DNA from 4 places in the Mesorhizobium sp. L2C066B000 genome. Region 3 is predicted to be linked to each of the others. Evidence: predicted binding sites of a transcription regulator. Region 3 holds the regulator's gene; each other region holds the start of a gene.
What was found. The regulator LexA, encoded in region 3, represses DNA repair genes until DNA is damaged. The targets are predictions, from matches to a motif close to TGTTCNNNNTGTGTTCNG.
Positions count from the first base shown of each region.

Region 1: X733_RS146235 (YifB family Mg chelatase-like AAA ATPase) is a predicted target of LexA. The motif match lies at 2,017-2,034, and genes of this name have one in related genera.
Region 2: recA (recombinase RecA) is a predicted target of LexA. The motif match lies at 2,470-2,487, and genes of this name have one in related genera.
Region 4: ssb (single-stranded DNA-binding protein) is a predicted target of LexA. The motif match lies at 3,584-3,601, and genes of this name have one in related genera.

Region 1 is NZ_AYWZ01000010.1:57,291-62,792, reverse strand. Features, by position in the region: gene X733_RS146230 (malate synthase G) at 1-184, shown strand, start outside; gene X733_RS146235 (YifB family Mg chelatase-like AAA ATPase) at 390-1,922, opposite strand; gene X733_RS146240 (glycosyltransferase) at 2,173-3,237, opposite strand; gene X733_RS1000000167260 (glycosyltransferase) at 3,422-4,495, shown strand; gene gshB (glutathione synthase) at 4,588-5,502, opposite strand, start outside.
Region 2 is NZ_AYWZ01000011.1:222,182-227,683, reverse strand. Features, by position in the region: partial or broken gene alaS (alanine--tRNA ligase) at 1-1,036, opposite strand, end outside; gene recA (recombinase RecA) at 1,308-2,411, opposite strand; gene X733_RS144545 (carbohydrate kinase family protein) at 2,694-3,638, shown strand; gene X733_RS144550 (pseudouridine-5'-phosphate glycosidase) at 3,709-4,626, shown strand; gene X733_RS144555 (TfoX/Sxy family protein) at 4,830-5,153, opposite strand; gene X733_RS144560 (GFA family protein) at 5,237-5,502, shown strand, end outside.
Region 3 is NZ_AYWZ01000019.1:78,992-84,493, reverse strand. Features, by position in the region: gene kynU (kynureninase) at 1-475, opposite strand, end outside; gene X733_RS139470 (GntR family transcriptional regulator) at 645-1,409, shown strand; gene lexA (transcriptional repressor LexA) at 1,615-2,397, shown strand; gene X733_RS139480 (ComEC/Rec2 family competence protein) at 2,391-4,847, opposite strand; gene arr (NAD(+)--rifampin ADP-ribosyltransferase) at 4,960-5,376, opposite strand.
Region 4 is NZ_AYWZ01000017.1:48,033-53,534, forward strand. Features, by position in the region: gene X733_RS140535 (AraC family transcriptional regulator) at 1-212, opposite strand, end outside; gene X733_RS140530 (hypothetical protein) at 300-836, shown strand; gene X733_RS140525 (VOC family protein) at 871-1,248, shown strand; gene X733_RS140520 (MarC family protein) at 1,355-1,984, shown strand; gene X733_RS140515 (OsmC family protein) at 2,065-2,490, opposite strand; gene X733_RS140510 (DUF2306 domain-containing protein) at 2,514-2,912, opposite strand; gene ssb (single-stranded DNA-binding protein) at 2,950-3,483, opposite strand; gene X733_RS140500 (hypothetical protein) at 3,694-4,095, opposite strand; gene X733_RS140495 (metalloregulator ArsR/SmtB family transcription factor) at 4,229-4,543, shown strand; gene X733_RS140490 (SRPBCC domain-containing protein) at 4,540-5,007, shown strand; gene X733_RS140485 (ATP-dependent Clp protease proteolytic subunit) at 5,037-5,502, shown strand, end outside.

The DNA of each region.
Region 1 (5,502 bases), on a different contig from region 3:
CGTCGACCTCCAAAATGTCGGCGACCCGCTCTACCGCCCGATGGCCGCCGATTTCGACAATTCCATAGCCTTCCAGGCCGCCTGCGACCTGGTGTTTAGAGGCCGCGAACAGCCGAACGGCTATACGGAGCCGGTGCTGCACGCGCGGAGGCTGGAGCTGAAGGCGAAAGAGCGGGCGAATTAGCGCCTGCGTTTCCCTCCCCCTCGAGGGGAGGGTGGCCCGAAGGGCCGGGTGGGGTCCTGCGTGAAGTGCGGCGACTCCCTTCGGACGACACTACAAGCAATGTCATTGCAGAGGCCCCTTCTCGGCTCGGCTCCAAAAAGATCGACCATTCTTCGGCGACCCCCACCCTGCCGCTTCGGGGCCACCTTCCCCTCAAGGAGGAGCGTTACGCCGCCTGCGCTACCCGCTCCGACATCATGCGGTAGGAAATCGCCTCGGCCAGGTGAATTCGGCCGACGGTTTCGCTGGCGTCGAGGTCAGCCAGTGTGCGCGCCACTTTGAGCACGCGGTGATAGGCGCGCGCGGAAAAGCCGAGTTTCTCGCTGGCGTCTTTCAGCAGCGACAGGCCGGCGGCATCCGGCATCGCGATGTCCTCGATAACAGAAGGCGAGCAATGCGCGTTGGTGGTCGCGCTGGTCACGCCGAGCCGCTCGAACCGTTCGCGCTGGATGGTGCGGGCGCGCGCGACGCGCTGCGCAACGGCGGCACTTTTCTCCGCCCGATCCGGCCGGATCAGATCGGCGGCCGAAACCGCAGGCACCTCGATCCTGAGATCGATGCGGTCGAGCAGCGGGCCGGAAATGCGCGCCTGGTAGTCGGTGCGGCAGCGCTCACCGCGCAGGCAGCGATAGCCGGGCTCGCCGGCCATGCCGCAACGGCACGGGTTCATCGCCGCCACCAGCTGGATGCGCGCTGGATAGGTGACGCGGTGGTTGGCGCGCGCGATCATGCAGTCGCCGGTCTCCAGTGGCTGGCGCAGCGCATCCAAGGTCTGCGGCGTGAATTCGGGAAACTCGTCGAGGAACAGCACGCCGTTATGGGCAAGCGATACTTCGCCCGGCCGCGCCCTGATGCCGCCGCCGACCATTGCCGCCATCGAAGCCGAATGGTGCGGGGCGCGGAACGGCCGCCGGTCGGTGAGCTTGCCTTCGCCGAGCTCGCCGGCCACCGAGGCGATCATCGAGACTTCAAGAAGTTCCTTGGGCGCCAGTGGCGGCAGAATTGAAGGCAGCCTCTGCGCCAGCATCGATTTTCCCGAGCCGGGAGGCCCGACCATCAACAGATTGTGGCCGCCGGCCGCCGCCACTTCCAGCGCCCGCTTGGCGCTTTCCTGGCCCTTGATGTCTGAAAGGTCGGGCAGGTCGCGGGCCGAGACATGGATGCCGGGCTCGGGCCGCGACAGCACCTGCGTGCCGCGAAAATGATTGGCGATGGCAATCAGGCTGCGCGGCGCCAATATGTCGAAATCCTTGCCCGCCCAGGCCGCTTCCGGCCCGCAGCCGAACGGGCAGATCAGGCCCTTTCCCTCGGCATTGGCGCCGATCGCCGCCGGCAGCGCGCCGGCGACCGTGGCAATGGTGCCGTCGAGCGACAATTCTCCGAGCACGACATAGGAGGCCAGCATGTCGCCCGGAATGGCGCCGAGTGCAGCCATCAGGCCGAGCGCGATCGGCAGGTCGTAATGGCTCCCTTCCTTGGGAAGATCGGCAGGCGCCAGGTTGACCGTCACCTTCTTCGACGGCATCGACAGCCCCGACGCATGCAGTGCCGCCTGCACGCGCTCGCGGCTTTCGGCCACCGCCTTGTCGGCCAGCCCGACGATCTGCATGCCGACCTTGCCCGGCGCGATCATCACCTGGACATCGACCGGTACGGCCTCGATGCCCTGGAAAGCAACCGTGCGAACCCGCGCCACCATCTTGCTCTGCCCCCGGATATCGGCTCGCCTCGGCCTTGTGGTTCAGACCGCGAGCGACGTCAGGACAAGACAACCATAGATTTCAGGCCAAGGCAAGAACATTACAGGAACATGCATTCGTGGTGGCTGCAGCGCGCTGTGCCGGTTGCAAAAAAGGAAGATGGTCAAGCAAAATGGAACGGCTGCTCCGCCTCCTCGACCGCGTTTAACAAGGGCGACTAGGCCCTTCGGCGATCTGAGGGTGTTGCTTCTAAGCGGTGATGAAGGCATCGACCGAACCTGAAAGCGATCGATCGATCGCGACCTGCGGTGGAAGCCACTCCATGACAGGATATCTGAAAGGCCAAGGCAGGGCGATCCGGCGCGAAGAGCCGCTCTCCAGAAAAATCTCGTTTACAAGGTCTATGAACCGCCCGCGGTCTCGTTCGATTCGTTTCAAAGTTTGCGAACGAATGTAATCCCGGGGAATTCGTCGCTCCTTCAGCGCTAAGACAGCCTCCGCGATGGATCGAGGATCGGGTGGAACTGTGAGCGAATAGTCGTCATCCAGATAAAGGTCTCGGCCGCCATGGTTCGGCGTCGTGACCACTGGAAGGCCCGCGAGAAGATATTCCGTGCTGGCGAACATTGGTCCTTCCAGGTGAGAGAGACAGATTCCCACGGCTGCACGATTTAGATGCGTGTTCACCTGAGCCGGTGCCAATCGGACAGGCTTGCCGGTGCCGTCAAACTCGTTGATAAAGACGTGATGCGGCGCGAGCTCCCTATGCCGATTTATTCGCGCTCTTTCCGACTCCGTCGTGGAGGATCCGCTTGAATCTCGATAGAAGACAAATGCGCAACGCTGGATGCCAAGCGACAAGTCATGGCGCTTCCACGGAGCCAGCTGCGCATTGTAGATTGCATCAAATTCTACAGGGACGTCATCGAGAGGCCTGAATATGTGTTCGGAGGTTGTTGACGTCTTGTTGTGCAGGACGGCGGCCTCGCCGGACTGATTCAACAGATCAGCCTCGGCCTGAGTGTTGGATAGGAAGATTAGCGAGTGACGGGGGTTCTTGAGTCTATGCAGAACGGCATAGGTCCGGATGGTTTTGACGCTAGCACTGTTTTCGATGGACCAGGTTGGCGAGATGAGAAACCAGGCGCGGTGGCCGCGTGGAAGGAAAGGCATATGACTTGCTAATCCGAGCGGCGTACCGGACATTCCCGAATAGGATATGAACGGATCGTCAGACAGCAAACTGGCCTGAAGAGCAGGTTGCGACTTCGCGGAAGGGTGCCCCTTTCTGACTTTGTGGCCATGACGCAGCATGGCTCTGACAATCTCGAATTTGGTAGGAGGGCGATACCCGTGCTGTAGGGTCAACATGCGGCAATTGCGATCTTGAGTGCGGGGCAAAACTCGCTTCGACAGAGAGAAATTTGGCAAAGAAACATCGCCAGTTGATCGACGGAATATCTCAGGCGATCAAATCTGGTGTACGGAGAAGCGCCTCTTGAAAGAAAACATCGTCCCAAGCGGGGCTGGTTCTCACATCGCGCTACCAACCGTATCCGTTTGCGTAGGCTGTTTCAATCAAGAGGCATTCATCGACACTGCGATCCGATCCGTAGCGGCGCAGACATACACTGCGTTCGAGTGCGTGGTGGTCGATGATTTTTCGACCGACGCTTCCCGCCGAAGGATTGAAGAGTGTCTGTCTCAGCTTGGCGACAGTCGTTTCCGCCTTCTGCCCCGACTGCAAAATGGCGGGCAGTTGGCAACAATGATGACCGGGCTTGACGCGACGGCCGGACCCCTGATCTCCTTTCTTGACGGTGACGATGCTTGGCACCCTGACTTCATAGAATGCCATGTGAGAGCGCATCTCAGCCACACCCGTATCGCGGCGATGTCGAGCTCCGATGAGGTGGTGATAGATACGGCCGGCAAACTGCTTGCGGGCGGTCATCCCGTATTCCACCTGAACGACCCGCGATCGATGCCGAAAATGAGCGGCTACCTGCATGTCGACACCGAAGCTGACCCGACATTATTATTTATTGATCGGGGCACCGTGGGTTGGTTTTGGTCAACCACATCGGGGATGATGTTTCGTCGAGCTCCGCTTGAAATCATGCGTCCATCCGATCCGGACGAAATAAAGATATGTGCCGATGGTTATATGGCTCGTGCCGCCCATATGATCGGCGGAACCGTGAGGATTGGGCGGGCTCTTGGCAGTTATCGGCTTCACGGCGGCAATGGCTGGGCGGACGGGCGCATCCTGGGTACCGGAGTTGGCCTCGGCAGGATGTCGCCTGATACTGAAATAGCGATACGGCGGGCACTGGCCAATCGTTGGTGCGAAGTGGCGCCGGGACTGGAGCATTTAATCTCCCGCCACTCAATGCGTAGGACCTTGGTCGACCTGATCGGACTGTCTGCGGCTTTTGCATTGCTGGAAAAGAACGCCGATGCGGGTTTTCTGCTGAAAGACTGGGCAACACCACAGCTAAAATTGCAGACCAGACTTATCGGTCTCCTTCCTCCGAAACTGAGGCCTCGGCGCTTCCGGGACATAGTTTGATCTGATGAGCCGCTTGCTCGGCAGTCTTACCCGATAAAGAGCATCTTTCGATGCTTCTCTGGACCCACCAAAGTCCTCCGTAGCAACGCACACTACGCGGTCGAATTCCGCCGCTTTTCCTCCACCGCGTCCCAGAACAGGCTGGCGATATCCGCGCCACCAAAGCGCTGCACTTCGCGCACGCCGGTTGGCGAGGTCACGTTGATCTCGGTCATGTAGTCGCCGATCACGTCGATGCCGACCAGGATGAAGCCGCGCTCTTTCAGCGATGGGCCGATGCGGGCGCAGATTTCGCGTTCGCGTTGCGTCAGCTCGGTCTTTTCGGCGCGGCCGCCGACATGCATGTTGGAGCGCGAATCGTGCTCGGACGGAATGCGGTTGATGGCGCCGGCGGCCTCCCCGTCGATCAGGATGATGCGCTTGTCGCCCTTGCGCACATCCTTCAGATAGCGCTGCACGATGTACGGCTCGCGCGACAGCTGGGCGAACATTTCGAGCAGCGAGGCGAGGTTGCGGTCGTCCTCCTTGAGATGGAAGATGCCGGCGCCGCCATTGCCGTAGAGCGGCTTGACGATGATGTCGCCGAATTCCTTGCGGAAGGCCGCGACCTCCTGGGGATCCTTGGTGATCAGCGTTTCGGGCATCAGATCGGGGAATTCGGTGACGAAGATCTTTTCCGGGCTGTTGCGCACCCAGGCCGGGTCGTTGACGACCAATGTCTTCGGGTGAATGCGCTCCAGAATATGCGTCGTGGTGATGTAGTTCATGTCGAAGGGTGGATCCTGGCGCAGCAGGATCACATCCATCTCCGACAGGTCGGTGCGCACCTTGTCGCCCAGCGAAAAATGATTGCCCTTCTCGTCGCGGAGCTTCATCTCCTCGATGCGGGCAAACACCTTGCCGCCCAGCATCGACAGCCGGTCCGGCGTATAGTGGAACAATTGGTGCCCGCGCCGCTGCGCCTCCAGCGACAGCGCAAACGACGTGTCGCCGGCGATCGAGACGGT
Region 2 (5,502 bases), on a different contig from region 3:
GTTCGCCGCGCAGCAGTTCGGGATAGGCCTGGCCCATCTCGCGCACCAGCGCCGGCACCAGCTTCCACATCAACGGCTCCTTGGCGCCGAGCAACTGCGCATGGCGCATGGCGCGGCGCATGATGCGGCGCAGCACATAGCCGCGGCCTTCGTTCGACGGCAGCACGCCATCGGCCACCAGGAAAGAGGACGAGCGCAGATGGTCGGCAATGACGCGGAAGGAGGCGACCGTCTCCTTGTCGGGTCCCTGCCCGAGCGCTGACGAGGCCGCATCGATCAGGTGGCGGAACAGGTCGGTCTCGAAGACGCTCTCCACCCCTTGCAGGATGGAGGCCATGCGCTCCAGGCCCATGCCGGTGTCGATCGACGGCCGCGGCAGGTCGATGCGCTCATCCTTGGTGACCTGCTCATATTGCATGAACACCAGGTTCCAGAATTCAAGGAAGCGGTCGCCGTCCTCCTCCGGGCTGCCGGGAGGGCCGCCCCAGATGTGCTCGCCACGGTCGATGAAGATTTCCGAGCACGGCCCGCACGGTCCGGTGTCGCCCATAGCCCAGAAATTGTCGGAGGTCGGGATGCGGATGATGCGGTCATCGGAGAAACCGGCGATCTTCTTCCAGAAGCCGGCCGCCTCGTCATCGGTGTGATAGACGGTGACCAGCAGCTTGTCCTTGTTCAGCCCGAACTCCTTGGTGATCAGGTTCCAGGCCAGTTCGATGGCGCGCTCCTTGAAATAGTCGCCGAAGGAGAAATTGCCGAGCATTTCGAAGAAGGTCAGATGGCGCGCGGTGTAGCCGACATTGTCGAGGTCGTTGTGCTTGCCGCCGGCGCGCACGCTTTTCTGCGCAGTGGTGGCGCGCGAATAGGACCGCTTCTCCAGGCCGGTGAAGACGTTCTTGAACTGCACCATGCCGGCATTGGTGAACATCAGCGTCGGGTCGTTGCGCGGCACCAGCGGGCTCGAGGCCACGACCTCGTGGCCCTCCTTGCGGAAATAGTCGAGGAATGTCGACCGGATCTCGTTCACGCCACTCATGAGTGCTGCCTTTTCGCGAAAACCGCCGGCACGGCCGGCGGACACTGGTCTCTGCTTTTTAGAAGATTGACTTGGCCTTTTAGCGGGCACGCCCCACCCTGTCCAGAAACACGGAATTGGGCCAATCCGGCAACTGCCAAGCCGGCTTCACGCTGCCCAAAAACGAAAACCGCCGGCGCGAAGGCCGGCGGTTTGAAACGCAATACTAAAGAACTCGGTTACTTAAGCATCGGATAATAGACTGGATTTATGGCCGAACTCTGGCCGTGCCCTACATGGCGCCGGATTCTTCCTCGAAGCCGTCGTCGCTTTCGCCGCGCTCGGGGCCGCCATTTTCAAGAAACTTCTCGGCGATCAGCCCGGCATTCTGCCGCAGCGCAAGTTCGATCTCACGCGCCGTGTCGGGATTGTCGCGCAGGAACAGTTTGGCGTTTTCGCGACCTTGGCCGAGACGCTGCGAATTGTAGGAGAACCAGGCGCCGGACTTCTCGACCACGCCGGCCTTGACGCCGAGATCGACCAGTTCGCCGGTCTTGGAGACGCCCTCGCCATACATGATGTCGAACTCGACCACCTTGAAGGGCGGCGCCAGCTTGTTCTTGACCACTTTGACGCGGGTCTGGTTGCCGACGACCTCGTCGCGGTCCTTGACCGAGCCGATGCGGCGGATGTCGAGGCGCACCGAAGCGTAGAATTTCAGCGCGTTGCCGCCGGTCGTGGTTTCCGGCGAACCGAACATGACGCCGATCTTCATGCGGATCTGGTTGATGAAGATGACCATGGTGTTGGAGCGCGAGATCGAGGCAGTCAGCTTGCGCAGCGCCTGGCTCATCAGACGCGCCTGGAGACCGGGCAGCGAATCGCCCATCTCGCCCTCGATTTCAGCGCGCGGCGTCAGGGCGGCCACCGAATCGACGACCAGAACGTCGATGGCGCCGGAACGCACCAGCGTGTCGCAGATTTCCAGCGCCTGCTCGCCGGTGTCCGGCTGCGAGATCAAGAGGTTTTCCAGATCGACGCCGAGCTTGCGGGCATAGACCGGATCGAGTGCGTGCTCGGCATCGACGAAGGCGCAGATACCGCCTTTCTTCTGGGCTTCGGCAACTGTGTGCAGCGCCAGTGTCGTCTTGCCCGAGCTTTCCGGCCCGTAGATCTCGACAATGCGGCCGCGCGGCAGGCCGCCGACGCCAAGCGCGATGTCGAGGCCCAGCGATCCGGTCGGCACGGTTTCGATCTCGACGACCTGCTCGTTGGCGCCAAGCCGCATGATCGAGCCCTTGCCGAAGGCGCGCTCGATTTGCGACAGCGCCGCGTCCAGAGCCTTTGATTTGTCCACCGCTTTGTCCTCTACAAGCCGCAAAGAATTCTGAGCCATGATACATCACCCCTTGGTCGTCAATGAAGGCCGGACAATCCGTAATCCCTGCCCATTTTGTACTACTTTTGTTCTCGTTTGGCAAGAGGGGTCAAATATCTGAAAAGCAATCTTTATCCGGATTTGTTCTTTTTTTGTCTCATGGTTTCGTTTCCGGATGTATCCACCATTGGGCCAGACGCGCCGGCTGTTTCGATCGGCCGAATCGCCGGCTTGCCTGCGAAGCTCCGCCGCACAGCGTAGCGCTTGTGCGGCTCGAATAACAAAGGTCATATCGCCGGCATGGTGAAATCAGCAAAGATACTGGCGGTGGGCGGCGCCCATATCGATCGCCGCGGCCAGGTGTCGGGCACGTACGTGCCCGCGGCGTCCAACCCCGGCACGATGCGCGAGGATGTCGGCGGCGGCGTATTCAACGCGCTGCGCAGCCTGGTGCGGCGCGGCGTCTCGGCCTCGCTTTTGTCGGTGCGCGGCGGCGATGCCTCGGCCGAGACGGTTGCGCGCGCCATCGCCGACTCCGGCATTGCCGACCTGTCGGCGGTTTTCCTCGACCGCACGACGCCGAGCTACACGGCGCTGATCGATCGCGACGGCGAGCTGATCACCGGCTTTGCCGATATGGCGCTCTACGATTTGGCGTTCCCCAAGCAGATCCGCCGCTCCAAGGTGCGCGAGTTGGTCGCCGAGGCCGATGCGGTGCTCTGCGACGCCAATCTGCCATCAACGGCGCTGGAGCGGCTGGTGGGGCTCGCCGCCGGCAAGCCGGTGTTCGCCATCGCCATTTCGCCGGCCAAGGTGGTGCGGCTGATACCGGTGCTGAAGGAACTCGCGCAGGTCTTCATGAACCGGCGCGAGGCCATGGCGCTGGCCGGCGTCGATGCCAATGCCACCGAGCGCGAGACCGTCGACGGACTGCGCTGCAGCGGCCTCACCAGTGGCGTGGTGACGGCGGGCGACGGCCCGGTGCTGGGATTCGACGAAGCCGGCGCCTTCTCTATCCTGCCGCCGGCGCCGAGAAAAGTCGCCGACGTCACCGGCGCCGGCGACGCGCTGGCCGGCGCCACCATCGCTGCCCTGCTGCGCGGCCTGGCATTGCGCCAAGCCCTCCGCGAAGGCGTTGCCGCGGCGACGCTCGCCATCGAAAGTTCGGATGCCGTGCCGGCCTTCACCGCCGCGACCTTCACCGAGGCACTGGCTCTTGTGCCCGACGCGCAGGAAATGGCATGAGGGCGGCCAATTGCCATTGCCGGAGCGCGACGTCCAAGCGGACGCGCGGATCTCCGGATCGGAGACCATCATGACACCGCAAAGCGCCCGCCCCTTCATCGACCTCCACGCGCCCGTGGCCGAGGCGCTCGCCGCTGGCCGCCCCGTCGTGGCGCTGGAAAGCACCATCATCACCCATGGCATGCCTTACCCCGACAATGGCGCCATGGCCGCCAATGTCGAAAAGATAATCCTGGACAATGGCGCGGTGCCAGCGACGATCGCCGTGGTCGCCGGCCGCATCAAGATCGGGCTTTCCGACGGCGAGCGCGAGTCGCTGGCCATGACCGGCGACGCCATGAAGCTGTCGCGCGCCGATCTCGGCTTTGCGGTGGCGCAAGGCCGCACCGGCGGCACCACGGTCGCCGCCACCATGATCGCCGCTGACATGGTCGGGATAAAGGTGTTCGCCACCGGCGGCATTGGCGGCGTTCACAAGGGCGCGGAAAAGAGCTTCGACATCTCGGCCGATCTCGACGAGTTGGCGCGCACGCCGGTCATCGTCGTCTCGGCCGGCGCCAAGGCGATCCTCGACATCGAAAAGACGCTGGAAGTGCTGGAGACGCGCGGCGTGCCGGTGATTGGCCATGGCTGCGAGACGATGCCGGCCTTCTGGTCGCGGCATTCGCCGTTCCGCGCGCCGCTGACCCTGCACAGACCGGAAGAGATCGCGCATTTCTACAAGACCAGGGCGGCACTTGGCCTGGTCGGCGGCATGCTGATCGCCAACCCGGTGCCGCAGGACGATGAAATCCCGGCCGACGAGATGGCCGGCTATATCGAGGCCGCGCAGAAGGCGGCGGAAGTGCAGAACGTGACCGGTAAGGCGGTGACGCCGTTCCTGCTGGGCAAAATCCTCGAACTGACCGGCGGCCGGAGCTTGAAGACCAACATCGCGCTGGTCGAGAACAATGCGCGGCTGGCGGCGAGGATTGCGACGGCGCTGTAGGATCGCCTACGTCGGCGGGACAGCACCCCCCTCTGGCCTGCCGGCCATCTCCCCCGCAAAGAGGGAGATTAACAGCTTAGCCGCAGGCTCCCATTTTCAACGTTGGTGATTGGCGAAGGCCAATGTGACAACTGATCTCCCCCCTTGCGGGGGAGATGTCCGGCAGGACAGAGGGGGGTGGGAAGAAACGCGGCGGTCCCGGTTCACTTCCCAGCCCGGCGTCCCGCCTCATACGCCCGGCGCGCCCACACCCTCATCTCATCAGGATCATCAAACGCGCTGTCGGGAATGCTCCAGTACGGCATCGCGACCAGCTTGCCGTGGCGGGTGCCGGTATAGGTCCATTGCTTGCAGCCGGCGGCTTCGAAGTCGGGCGCGCTTTGCTCGTCAGCCTTGAGCAGCAATTCGCCGCGCAGCACGATGGCAACGATGACGCCGTCGAAATAGATACCCTTGCCGCCGAACAGTTTTCGGATACTGACCGGGCCGAGGCCTTCGAACAGTTCTTCGATGCGTTCATTGTCCATGCCGCAATCATGTCACCGGGCTTGCCACGGCTGCAATCAAAAACCATGCTGGCAAGTTGAGAGCCATCCGTCGGAGTTTTGTCATGCCGCTGCTGCTCAAGGGATCCTGCCGCTGCGATGCCGTCCATTTCGAGGTGGAGAGCAACACGCCGGTGCCGTTCATGCTGTGCTACTGCTCGATCTGCCGCAAGCAGCAGGGCGGCGGCGGCTTCGCCATCAATCTCGGCGCCGATTACAAGACGCTGAAAATCAAGGGCAAGCGCAATCTCGGCGTCTACCAGGCCGAGATCGCGGACGACGAGCATCCAAAGTGTGAGATTTCGACGGGCGAGCGCAATTTCTGCAAGAA
Region 3 (5,502 bases):
TCAGGTCCTCGATTGCGGCCGCGTCGACGCCCTCCAGCCGCAGCCGCGTTCCCGGCCGGGTCGAGGCGACGCCTTCGGCCATGTAGAGGTCGGTCGGGAAACTGTCGCCCTCGGCAACGATGACCGACCGATCCGGCCGCATGCCGAGCGCTGCGTGCAGCAGCTTGTAGATGTTGATAGAGGTTGTGTCGCAGACCACCGTCTGCCCATCAGCCGCGCCGATCAGTCGCCCGAGCTGATCTCCGAGTTCCACCGGCATGTTGAACCAGCCGGCGGTGTTCCAGGCGCGAATGAGGTCGTGCGCCCATTCCTGCGTGGCGGCCTGCTGCAGTTCGCTGAAGACGACCGCTGACGCGGCGCCCAGGGAATTGCCGTCGAGATAAATCACGCCTTGCGGCAAGACAAAGCGTTCGCGCATGGAGCGCAGCGGATCGGCGGCATCCATTGCTTCGATTGCAGCGAGATCGGGTGTCATCATGATCCGGCGCCCCTCCATGGACAAACGCGCGCGGCGGAGCCTGCCCGCCCAAACATGCCGTCGACTTTGAGTGGTCGCCCTTGAACTGTCAACATTATATATAATTCACCCATTGAAAGGCTTTGATATATAATGCTCAGCCGAGCGTTTTGTCTGATGGATCACGATGCTGGATGACGAGCAGACCTCGAAGACGGAAGTGGCCTATCGCCTGCTCAGGCGCGATATTCTTGCGACCCGGCTGGCGCCTGCCGCGCCGTTGAAGCTGAGCACGCTGCGCAACACCTACGGCATCGGCTGGACGCCGTTGCGCGAGGCGCTGTCGCGGCTGGAGGCGGAACGGCTTGTGACCGCCATCAGCAACCGCGGGTTTGCGGTCGCTCCCGTCTCTCGGGCGGAGCTCGAGGATTTGGCGCGTGCGCGGCTCGTGGTCGAACTGCCCCTGCTGGTGGAATCGGTCGAGAAGGGCGACCGCGAGTGGGAAGACGCGGTCGTTGCCGCCCACTATCGTCTCTCACGGTGCGGGTCTGTTCTCGACGATCCATCGGATGATGCGGTCGACGCGTGGTACGAAAAACACGATGCCTTCCATGCGGCGCTGCTCAGTGCCGCGACATCCAGCTGGCTGCTGCGCTTCAATGCAACGATTTCCGACCAATTGCATCGCCATCACCGCTTTCTGGGTCTGGCCCCCACGCTGCGCGCCGCCGCCGGCCGCACGGATGGGCACCGGAAGGCCGTGGCGGCCCTGCGCGACGCCGTGGCGATCGAACACCATACCGCCCTGATGGAAGCGGCCCTCGATCGCGACGTCGAACGTGCGAAAACTCTGATGACCGCTCACATCGGCTCCACGCTGCAGGTCTATGCCCAGAGCGAACCCGGCGCGGATGCTGCGCAGCCCCGTCCGAAAGGGAAGCGGCGATCGTAACCGACGACGCAGGGCACTTTGTCTTCGTTTCACCCCGTTGCTGGCAACTGGGCGCAGGCGGCGCTCGCAGCGCCGAACGTTACGCTGAACATAACGTCAACACATTCATTAAACTTTAAAAGGTTGCGGAACACAACTGGAACAGATAGTGTTTGTTCTGGGTTTGTTTTTTCCGATTCTGGTTTCAGAACCCTTGGGGGCCGCGATGCTGACGCGCAAACAACATGAGCTTCTGATGTTCATCCATGAACGCCTGAAGGAGAGCGGAATCCCGCCGTCCTTCGACGAGATGAAGGAAGCGCTCGACCTCGCCTCCAAGTCCGGCATCCACCGACTGATCACAGCGCTTGAGGAGCGCGGTTTCATTCGCCGGCTGCCGAACCGGGCGCGCGCGCTGGAAGTGCTGCGGCTACCCGACTCGATCGCACCAGGCCTCAACGCGGCGAGGAAGTTTTCGCCGAGCGTCATTCAGGGCAGTCTTGGTCAAGCCGGCCAAGGGCAAGGCGGCCAGGGACAAGGCGGGATGGGCCAAGGCGGTCTCGGCCGCCAGATCAAGCCGGGCTCGCCGTCGCGTTCGATGTCTGCCGGCAATGACGATGCCGTTTCCTCGATTTCAATCCCGGTGATGGGACGCATCGCCGCCGGCGTGCCGATCGACGCCATCCAGCATCAGACCCATTCGATCTCGGTGCCGCCCGACATGATCATGGGCGGCGAACACTACGCGCTCGAGGTCAAGGGCGATTCGATGATCGAGGCCGGCATTTTCGATGGCGACACGGTCATCATCCGCAATGCCGACACAGCCAGCCCCGGCGAGATCGTGGTGGCGCTGGTCGACGATGAGGAAGCGACCCTGAAACGCTTCCGCCGCAAGGGCGCCTCGATCGCCCTGGAAGCCGCCAACCCGGCCTACGAGACCCGCATTTTTGGACCGGACAGGGTGAAGGTGCAGGGCAAGCTTGTCGGATTGATCCGGCGCTACTGAGCCGGCTTGGGTTTGTACTTTTCACGCTGGTTGTAAGGCGGCAGGCCGCGCGCTTCGCGGGAGAAGCGGCGCTGCTCGTGCCAGGGGCGATACGGCTTGTCGACGGCGAAGCGGATGGTTGGCGCTGCAGCTGCCGATTGCGGATCGAAGAAGACGGCGGCGCTGCCGTCGCGGGCCAGCTGTTTCTTCGTCACGACCAGCACCAGCGGGTCGCGGCACGGATTGTAGGCCGTGGCGTCATCGATGACGATCAGGCTAGCGAAGGCACAGGCCGGCCGCGCCGTCTTGCGGTCTTTGGCAAGGGCTACAATGGCTCCGGAAGGGTGTCGGGCGATACAGAGATCGCCCATGCAATAGAAGGGCGACCCGGGCGGCAGATCGAGCGGATCGAGATCGAACCGCGTATCTGTTGCCTCGAAAATCTCGGGCGGGATAATGGTTTCGGCCCGCAGCGCCCGTTTCCAATTGTCCGTGGTGAATTCGTTGGAGCCTTCGCGGTTGAGGGCGAGTTCGCCGCCACCGATCGGCATGGCCACCAGATGCGCATCCTCGGATATGAGCACGTCGGGCGTAAGCACCTGCGGCACCGTCAACAGGCCGGCCAGCGCGAAAGGCACGGCCGCCAGCCTGAGCCAGGTGGTGGCCATGGTGGCGATGACGAGGGCGACCGCCACCAACAGCACCGAGCGGATGGAGATCAGCCCGACGGCGTCGACCGGCGAGCGCTCGGAAATCCAGGCCGATATAGCGATCATCGCCATCAGACCCTTGCCCATCACATAGAGGAACGGCCCGTCGGCGCCGAACGGCATCGCCAGTGCGCTGAGCACGGCAAAGGGCATGACGATCAACGAAACAATCGGCATCACGGCCAGATTGGCGATCAGGCTGAGCGGCGACACACGCTGAAAATGCCAAATGGCGAACAGCAAGGTTGCACTGCCGGCGATGATCGAGGTCATGGCGAGGCCGCCCATGGCCAGCGCGAATTTTCGCGACAGGAAGCCGACGAAGGAGCGCTTTGCCGGCGGCGTTCTCACCTTGTCGGCGCGGTAATCGGCCCAGCCGGCATAGGCGCCGACAAGGGCGGCGGTGGCGGCAAACGACATCTGGAAGCTGGGACCGACCACCTCGTGCGGCGACACCAGGATGACGGCAATGGCGGAGATCGCCAGATTGCGCATGGTGAGTGCGGCGCGATCAAACAGCACGGCGACAAGCATGACCGCCAGCATGATGAAGCTGCGCTCGGCGGCAACCACGACGCCTGAAATAACGAGATAGGCGGCGATCGAGACAAGCGCTGCCGCGGCCGCATATTTCTTCACCGGCCGGCGCGATGAGAAATCGGGAAACAGCGCAAAGGCGCCACGCAGCAACGCCATGATGGTGCCGGCAACCAGCGCCATGTGCAGGCCGGAGATGGAGATGATGTGGTAGATGCCGGTGCGCCGCATCGCTTCGTTGACCTCGTCCGGGATGCCGGCGCGCACCCCGACAATCAACGCCGCGGCAATCTCGCCTTCGGCGCCGCCGATCTTGCCCCTGATATGGTCGGCAATGTTTTCGCGCGCGTTCTCGATTGCCGAGGAGAGCCGCGCGGCCAGCGGCGGCGGTCCCTGCGTAGCAATGGTTTTCGGATTGCCGAGAAAGAAGCCGCTGCCGCCGATACCGGTGAAATAGCTGTCGAAGGAGAAATCGTAGCTCTCCGGCCGCACCGGACCGGTCGGCGGCAACAGCCTGGCATAGCCGGTGATCAGGGAGCCGGCGGTCATATCGGCGGGAACGGTCCGCGCCGAGAGCCTGACCCGCTTCGGGGCGTAGCGCAACTCGGGGTAAGCGGTCGAAACCACGTCAAGCGTCAGCCTGATGCGCCCGCTCTCCATCTGTTCGAGACTGACGACGCGGCCGGTCAGCCGTGTCTGGATCTCGGAGCCGAGCATCTGCGTTCCGGCGCGCCAGGTCTCGACCTTGGCGGCGACGACGCCGAGCGCGCACAGCATCGCGGCCATGCAGAACAGATGCGTCCTCGGCCGAGGTCGCGTGGCGACAGCGCAACATGTCGCCAGCACCACAATGGCGATTGGCTGCGCAAAGCCGGGCTCGCCGGCCAGCGAGAAATAAATGATGACGCCGGCCGCCAGGAAAACCGGCACCAGCAGGAAGGCGACGCCCCGGTCGAGCTCCGTGTTGGCGGCCGCGGCAAGGCTGCGGCGGAGCGCGGGCCATGACGGACGGCGAAGCCGTCTGCGCAGGCGGGCGATAGATCCGGGCGCTGTGACTTGCGCCGGCAAGGCGTGACCGGGCAGCGCAGGCGCGACGCCGGGATGCGGCTCAGGCAGCGCGAGGGGCAGCGGCTCGGCATAGGGACTATCGGCAAACAGCGAGCGTTCGCTGACGCTTGCCTCGGCGCCTTCGCCTTCCTTCGTGCCCCGGCCACGTCCAGCCATCGGGTCTGCCCCTTGCGCCCCAGACCTCCTATGCTACATGAACGCGCAAAGCGCGAAAGTCCGTGCGGTCGCGTCCACCGCGCCGGAATTGACCATCACTCGCCAAGGACGCTCAATCCTCAATCATATCCCGGCCCTCCGCCCTCAGGCGAGCAAGCCCATCGTGCATTGCCTTCAATTGTTCGGGTGTATGACCCTGCCATTCAGCGAGCTCCCCCAGGATGAGTAACGGATCACGGGAGCGGTAGGATTTCGTCGGATTACCGGGAAATTTTTTATCGGTCAGGTTAGGGTCATCCATGAAAAACCCCGTCGGCTTTACGATGTAAATCCTTTGACGACCGTCACCCGTTGCAAGCTCTGCTCCCCAGATGGCGGCTTCCAGTGTCTGGGTGAAATAGATCCATGACAGTGGTTTACCTCTGAAATTGGAAGGGTGGCCGACGCTCAGCAGATCCCCGGGTTTCAAATCCGCCCGGGTGCCATGGTAGAACGGATCACCCTCCGTATGGTCAGCGTTTCTGGTCATCGGTAGTCCTTCTTTCAATCATGCTTCCTTAGTGGCGAGACCGGACTGCACACAGTTGCGGTGTTCACGATAATGATTGCAGAAAGGTCAATATGCGTGACCAAGCCAACGCTGTCACGGCGGCTT
Region 4 (5,502 bases), on a different contig from region 3:
CAGGCGCCGACATTGCCTAGCAGGATTGCGCCCGGCGCCAGCATGGCGGCGCCTTGCCTGGTGCGGTAGCGGAAAGTGCCGCTGGTGACAGCGGCAACGCAGAAGGTGTCGTGCGCCTCCTCGAACGGGCGGTCGCCGGCGCCGGCCGTGCACAGCACGTCGGACACATGCCAGCCCTGCCCCGATGCCAGGTTTTGTTCGCTCGTCGTCATGGCTTGAAAGATAGCAATTTTTCCCAAGCGCGACACCCTGCCGGGGCCTATCGCTTGCAGCCTCCTGACACAACGAAGGCAGCAAGTATGATCGGTACATCCTCCTTTGCCGAAGCGCTCCACAGCGACGGCCCCAACCCCGGTCTGGCTGACAAGCTTGATCTCTACGGCCGCTTCGTCGGCGCCTGGACATTCGATGCCACGCGCCATCTCGAGGACGGCACGGTTCTCACCGGACGCGGCGAGGTGCATTTCGGCTGGGTCCTGGAAGGCAGGGCGATCCAGGATGTATGGATCCTGCCCGCGCGGGATGCCGGCCCCTCGCCTTCTCTCGGCAAATGGACTTTCTATGGCACAACGCTGCGGGCCTATGATCCCGGCTCGGATGCCTGGCACATCTTCTGGAGCGACCCGCGCAACCAATACTACAGCCGCCAGCTTGGTCGCGCCGAAGGCGACACGATTGTGCAGGTCGGCGCCGACGGCACTGGTTCCTCGGTCCGCTGGAGCTTTTCGCGCATCACGAAAGACAGCTTCCGCTGGCTCGGCGAGCGTTCGCACGACGATGGCAAGACATGGCGTCTCGAAGTCGAGTTCCTGGCGCGCCGCGTCGCCCACGACTGATGACGCAACATATTGCAAAAAGGTGACCAAAAGCATGCTTGACCATGTCTCGATCGGCGTCCGCGACACCAACGTTTCGAAGCCCTTCTACGATGCCGCGCTAAAGCCGCTCGGTTATTCCTGCCTCAGCCAGTCGCCAGGCTCACTGGGTTATGGTGCGCAAGCCGTCGCGCTGTGGGTGAACGACGCGGAGCGGCCAGTGCCATCGGACGAGAAGTCCGGTCTGCATTTCTGCTTTGCCGCGCCGACGAGGCAGAGTGTCGTCGCCTTCCATGCCGCCGCCTTGCGTGCAGGCGGCAGCGACAATGGCGCGCCGGGCCTGCGCGCCGACTATGGCGAGGACTATTACGCTGCCTTCATCGTCGATCCCGACGGCTATCGCCTGGAGGCCTATTGCAACGCTGCCGCCTAACATAGCCGGCGTCTCCGGTATCGCCATCTCAGACGGTTCCCACCGGCCAGGCTTTGCTCTACCACTATCGTGGCGCAGGGGTCCGGCCCGGCGGGAGGGGTCAGCGATGCCGAGTTTCGACAGCCTGTTCAACGCCTTCGTCACCATTCTGGTGACCATCGACCCGCCAGGTCTCGCGCCGCTCTTCCTCGCGGTGACACGCGGCATGAACCGCGAGGAACGTCAGCAGGTTTCGGTGCGCGCCTCGATCATCGGCTTCCTGGTGATGGCGCTGTTTGCGGTGGCCGGGGCGTCCATCCTGTCGGTGTTCGGCATCACGTTGCCGGCTTTCCGCGTCGCCGGCGGGTTTTTGCTGTTCTTCATCGCGTTCGAAATGGTGTTTGAGCGCCGCCAGGACCGCAAGGAGAAGATCGGCGACGTCGCCATCACCAAGGACATGATCCACAACATCGCGGCCTTCCCGCTGGCGATCCCGCTGATCGCCGGCCCCGGTGCGATTTCGGCGACTGTGCTACTGTCGGGCTCTTTTCAGGGTTTTGCAGCACAAGCGGCGCTGGTCGGCATCATCTTCGTCTGCCTTGCCATCACCTATCTGGTGTTCGTGCTGTCGGAGCGCATCGACCGCATCCTCGGCCAGACCGGCCGCTCGATCCTCACCCGCCTGCTCGGCGTCATCCTGGCCGCGCTTGCGGTTCAGTTCGTCGCGGATGGGATCAAGGCGCTGATGGCGGGGTGAACGGCAGCCCCTGCTCCCTGCTCCCTGCTCCCTGCTCCCTGCTCCCTGCTCCCTGCTCCCTGCTCCCTGCTCCCTGCTCCCTACTCCACCGCCGTATCGACGACCTCGAAATCGTGGGTGATGACAGCCGTCTTGGCCAGCATGGCCGAGGCCGAGCAGTATTTCTCGATCGACAGGTTGATGGCGCGCTGGACCTTGTCGCGCGACAGCGCGTGGCCCGTGACGATGAAATGCATGTGGATGCGGGTGAAGACTTTGGGGTCGGTTTCGGCCCGGTCGGCGTCGAGTTCTACAACACAGTCCTCGATCGCCTCGCGGCCTTTTTCGAGGATGTGGACGACATCATAGGCCGAGCAGCCGCCGGTGCCGATCAGCACCAGCTCCATCGGGCTCGGACCTGGCGTCTTGCCTTCCGGCCCGGGGGCGGTCCCCAGCACCAGTTTGTGGCCGCTGCCGGACTCGCCGACGAAGGTGCGCTCCTCGACCCATTTAATCCGTGCTTTCACGGCAATCTTCCTTTCAGAAAGCGTCACTGGCCGAAGACGACCGTGTGCATGATCCGCCCCGGCAGCAGCGTGAACACGCCGGCGCCGATCAGGGCGAAAACATACAGCGATATCATGACCCTGCGATGTTTCGCGACCCGATGCATATGCGCGTGCCAGACCGCCAGCGGCACGGCGATCAACACTAAAATCGACAAGAGATGGATCGGGCTGAACGGACCGACGAGGCGTATCTGCTGGATCCAGAAACTGGAGATGGCGACGACCAGCATCAGCGCCACCCAAGTATAGCCGACGACACGATGACGCGTCGTGCCTTTCGGCAGCGCCAGTTGCGTAGCGCCAATGGCCAGCGCGGCAAGGGCCGCGAAGGCGTGCCATGGAATGGGAGGGCGCGCCGATAGAAGCGGTCCGAGCGACATCGCGCCCTCTCCTCAGATATCGCTAACTACCGTCAGCTCAGAACGGGATTTCGTCGTCCAGTTCGCGCGACGAGCCGCCGCCACCGCCGCCCTTGGAACCGCCGCCACCGCTATTGCCGCCGCGGTTGAAGCTCTCATTGGGGCCAGACTGGCCGAAATCCGAGCCACGGCTCGCGCCGCCGCCGCCGGCATAGTTGCCGACCTGACCGCCGCCCTCGCCGCGAGAATCGAGCATCTGCAGCTCGCCGCGGAATTTCTGCAGCACGACTTCGGTCGTGTACTTGTCGGCGCCGGTCTGGTCTTGCCATTTGCGTGTCTGCAGCTGGCCTTCGACGTAAACCTTCATGCCCTTCTTCAGGTACTGCTCGGCGACCTTGGCGATCTGGTCATTGAAAATGACCACGTTGTGCCATTCGGTCTTTTCCTTGCGCTCGCCGGAGTTCTTGTCGCGCCAGCTTTCCGACGTGGCGATGCGGATGTTGACGACCGGATCACCGGAATTCAGGCGGCGGATTTCAGGGTCCGCGCCGAGGTTACCGACCAGAATGACCTTGTTGACGCTACCCGCCATGACACTTCTCCGTGCTCATCCGAAACAAATTTCAAGTCGTTCACCTTACAGGCCGCGCACAATCCTGGCTTGCCGCGGCTGGCTTTTCCCACAAGGTTTTTGTTCCCTTTTCGTTCCTATACTGTTAACCACGGATTGTCAAGGAATGGCAGCAATCGCCGACGCGGGCGCGTGGATTTAGCTGACACGCAGGGGCGAGAAGCGGTGTCGTCAGCGCCGTTTTTTAGCTGGCCGCAACGGACCGAAAAAGCCGCTCCACTCCATGCCCATGCCATGGGCGCGCTGTGCGATCACGGTTGGCGCCGACATCAGCCCGACTGCAGGTTCAGATTTCAGAGCCGGGTCATTCAGCAATTTCCCGATCGCGCGCCCGTGCCACCACACCTGAGCGACGAGCGCCGCTACCACCGCGATCAGGCCCCAGGTCCCCAATCCTTCGCCGAAGATGTAAATCCCGTGTGGCGGCGATAGCGCCGTACCCAGCTTGGCCAACAAGATCACGGCCACGAAACCGATGACGGCGATCGCTCCTATACCGAGTACGAGGCGGCGATAGAGCCTCAGAGCCTCGTTGAGGTTCTCGGCGGACGAAAGATCGACGTTGGAATTCATAAATACTACTCCTGCCTCGCGATGATCGGCCCATCTTGTTCCCCACGGCTTAGAGGCCCGGCAGGATCCAATCAATACGCGGCATTCAAAACACCCCTTGCCAAATCGATAAGTATCGACTTATGCTTTTGCCATGATCGAAGCAGAGATTTTTCGCGCCCTGGCCGACCCGACGCGACGCGCCGTCTACGAGCGGCTGACTTCCGGCGAGATGAGCGTGTCGGAGTTGCGCACCGGCATGAGCGTGTCGCAGCCGGCGGTGTCGCAGCACCTTGCCGTGCTGCGCGGCGCAGGCCTAGTCAGCGAAAGACGCGCCGGCCGCAACGCCTACTATCGCGCCGATCCGCAAGGGCTCGAGCCGCTGCTCGGCTGGATCGAACGCTACCGCGCATTCTGGCCGGAGCGCATCGAAAGACTGAAGGTCGTTTTGAAGGACATGGACCAATGACCGACGAAAAGCAGACGCAGACCGCCAAAGATGCCCTCGCCTTCGAATGCGATCTGCCGGACGCACCGGAAAAAGTGTGGCGGGCACTGACCGTGCCGGACCTCTTGGCGGAATGGATGATGCCGAACGACATCAATCCGGAAACCGGCAGCCGCTTTGCCTTTGCCGGGCCTGAGAAGCCGATCGAGTGCGAAGTGCTCGATGCCGAACCGGGGCGCCTGCTGCGCTATTCCTGGCGCGAGCGTTCCGGCGACGCCGACCGCGAGGAGCTGGGGAGCATCGTCACCTTCACACTCGCCCGCACCGTTTCCGGCGGCACGCATCTGCGCATCGTCCACGACGGGTTTGTCCTGACGCCTGCGGTCGCGATGGCCGGCGCCGGCTGCCGGCTCTGGCTGCGCGCATACAAGCCCAAGCGGCCTGTCGCCGCCAACGCGCCACGCCTGTTGCTGCGCGCCGCCTGAACCGGAAAAATCAAAACGGAGACAATGAGATGAGCGGCTTTGCCAATCTGGTGCCGATGGTGATCGAGCAATCGAGCCGCGGCGAACGCGCCTTCGACATTTTCTCGCGGCTGCTGCGCGAGCGCATCATCTTCGTCAATGGCGAGATCAATGACGGCATGTCGGCGCTGGTCTGCGCCCAGCTCCTGTCGCTGGAATCGGACAATCCCGACAAGGAGATCTCGCTCTACATCAACTCGCCGGGCGGCGTGGTGACCAGCGGTTTCGCCATCTACGACACGATGCAATATGTCAGCTGCCCGGTGTCGACCGTGTGCATGGGCTTTGCCGCGTCGATGGCCTCCTTCCTGCTGATGGCGGGAACGCCGGGGCGGCGCATCGCGCTGCCCAATGCCAGCATCGTGCTGCATCAGCCTTTGGGCGGCTTCCAGGGCCAGGCCTCCGACATCCAGCGTCACGCCGAAGGCATTTTGCGCACCAAGCGGCACATGGCCG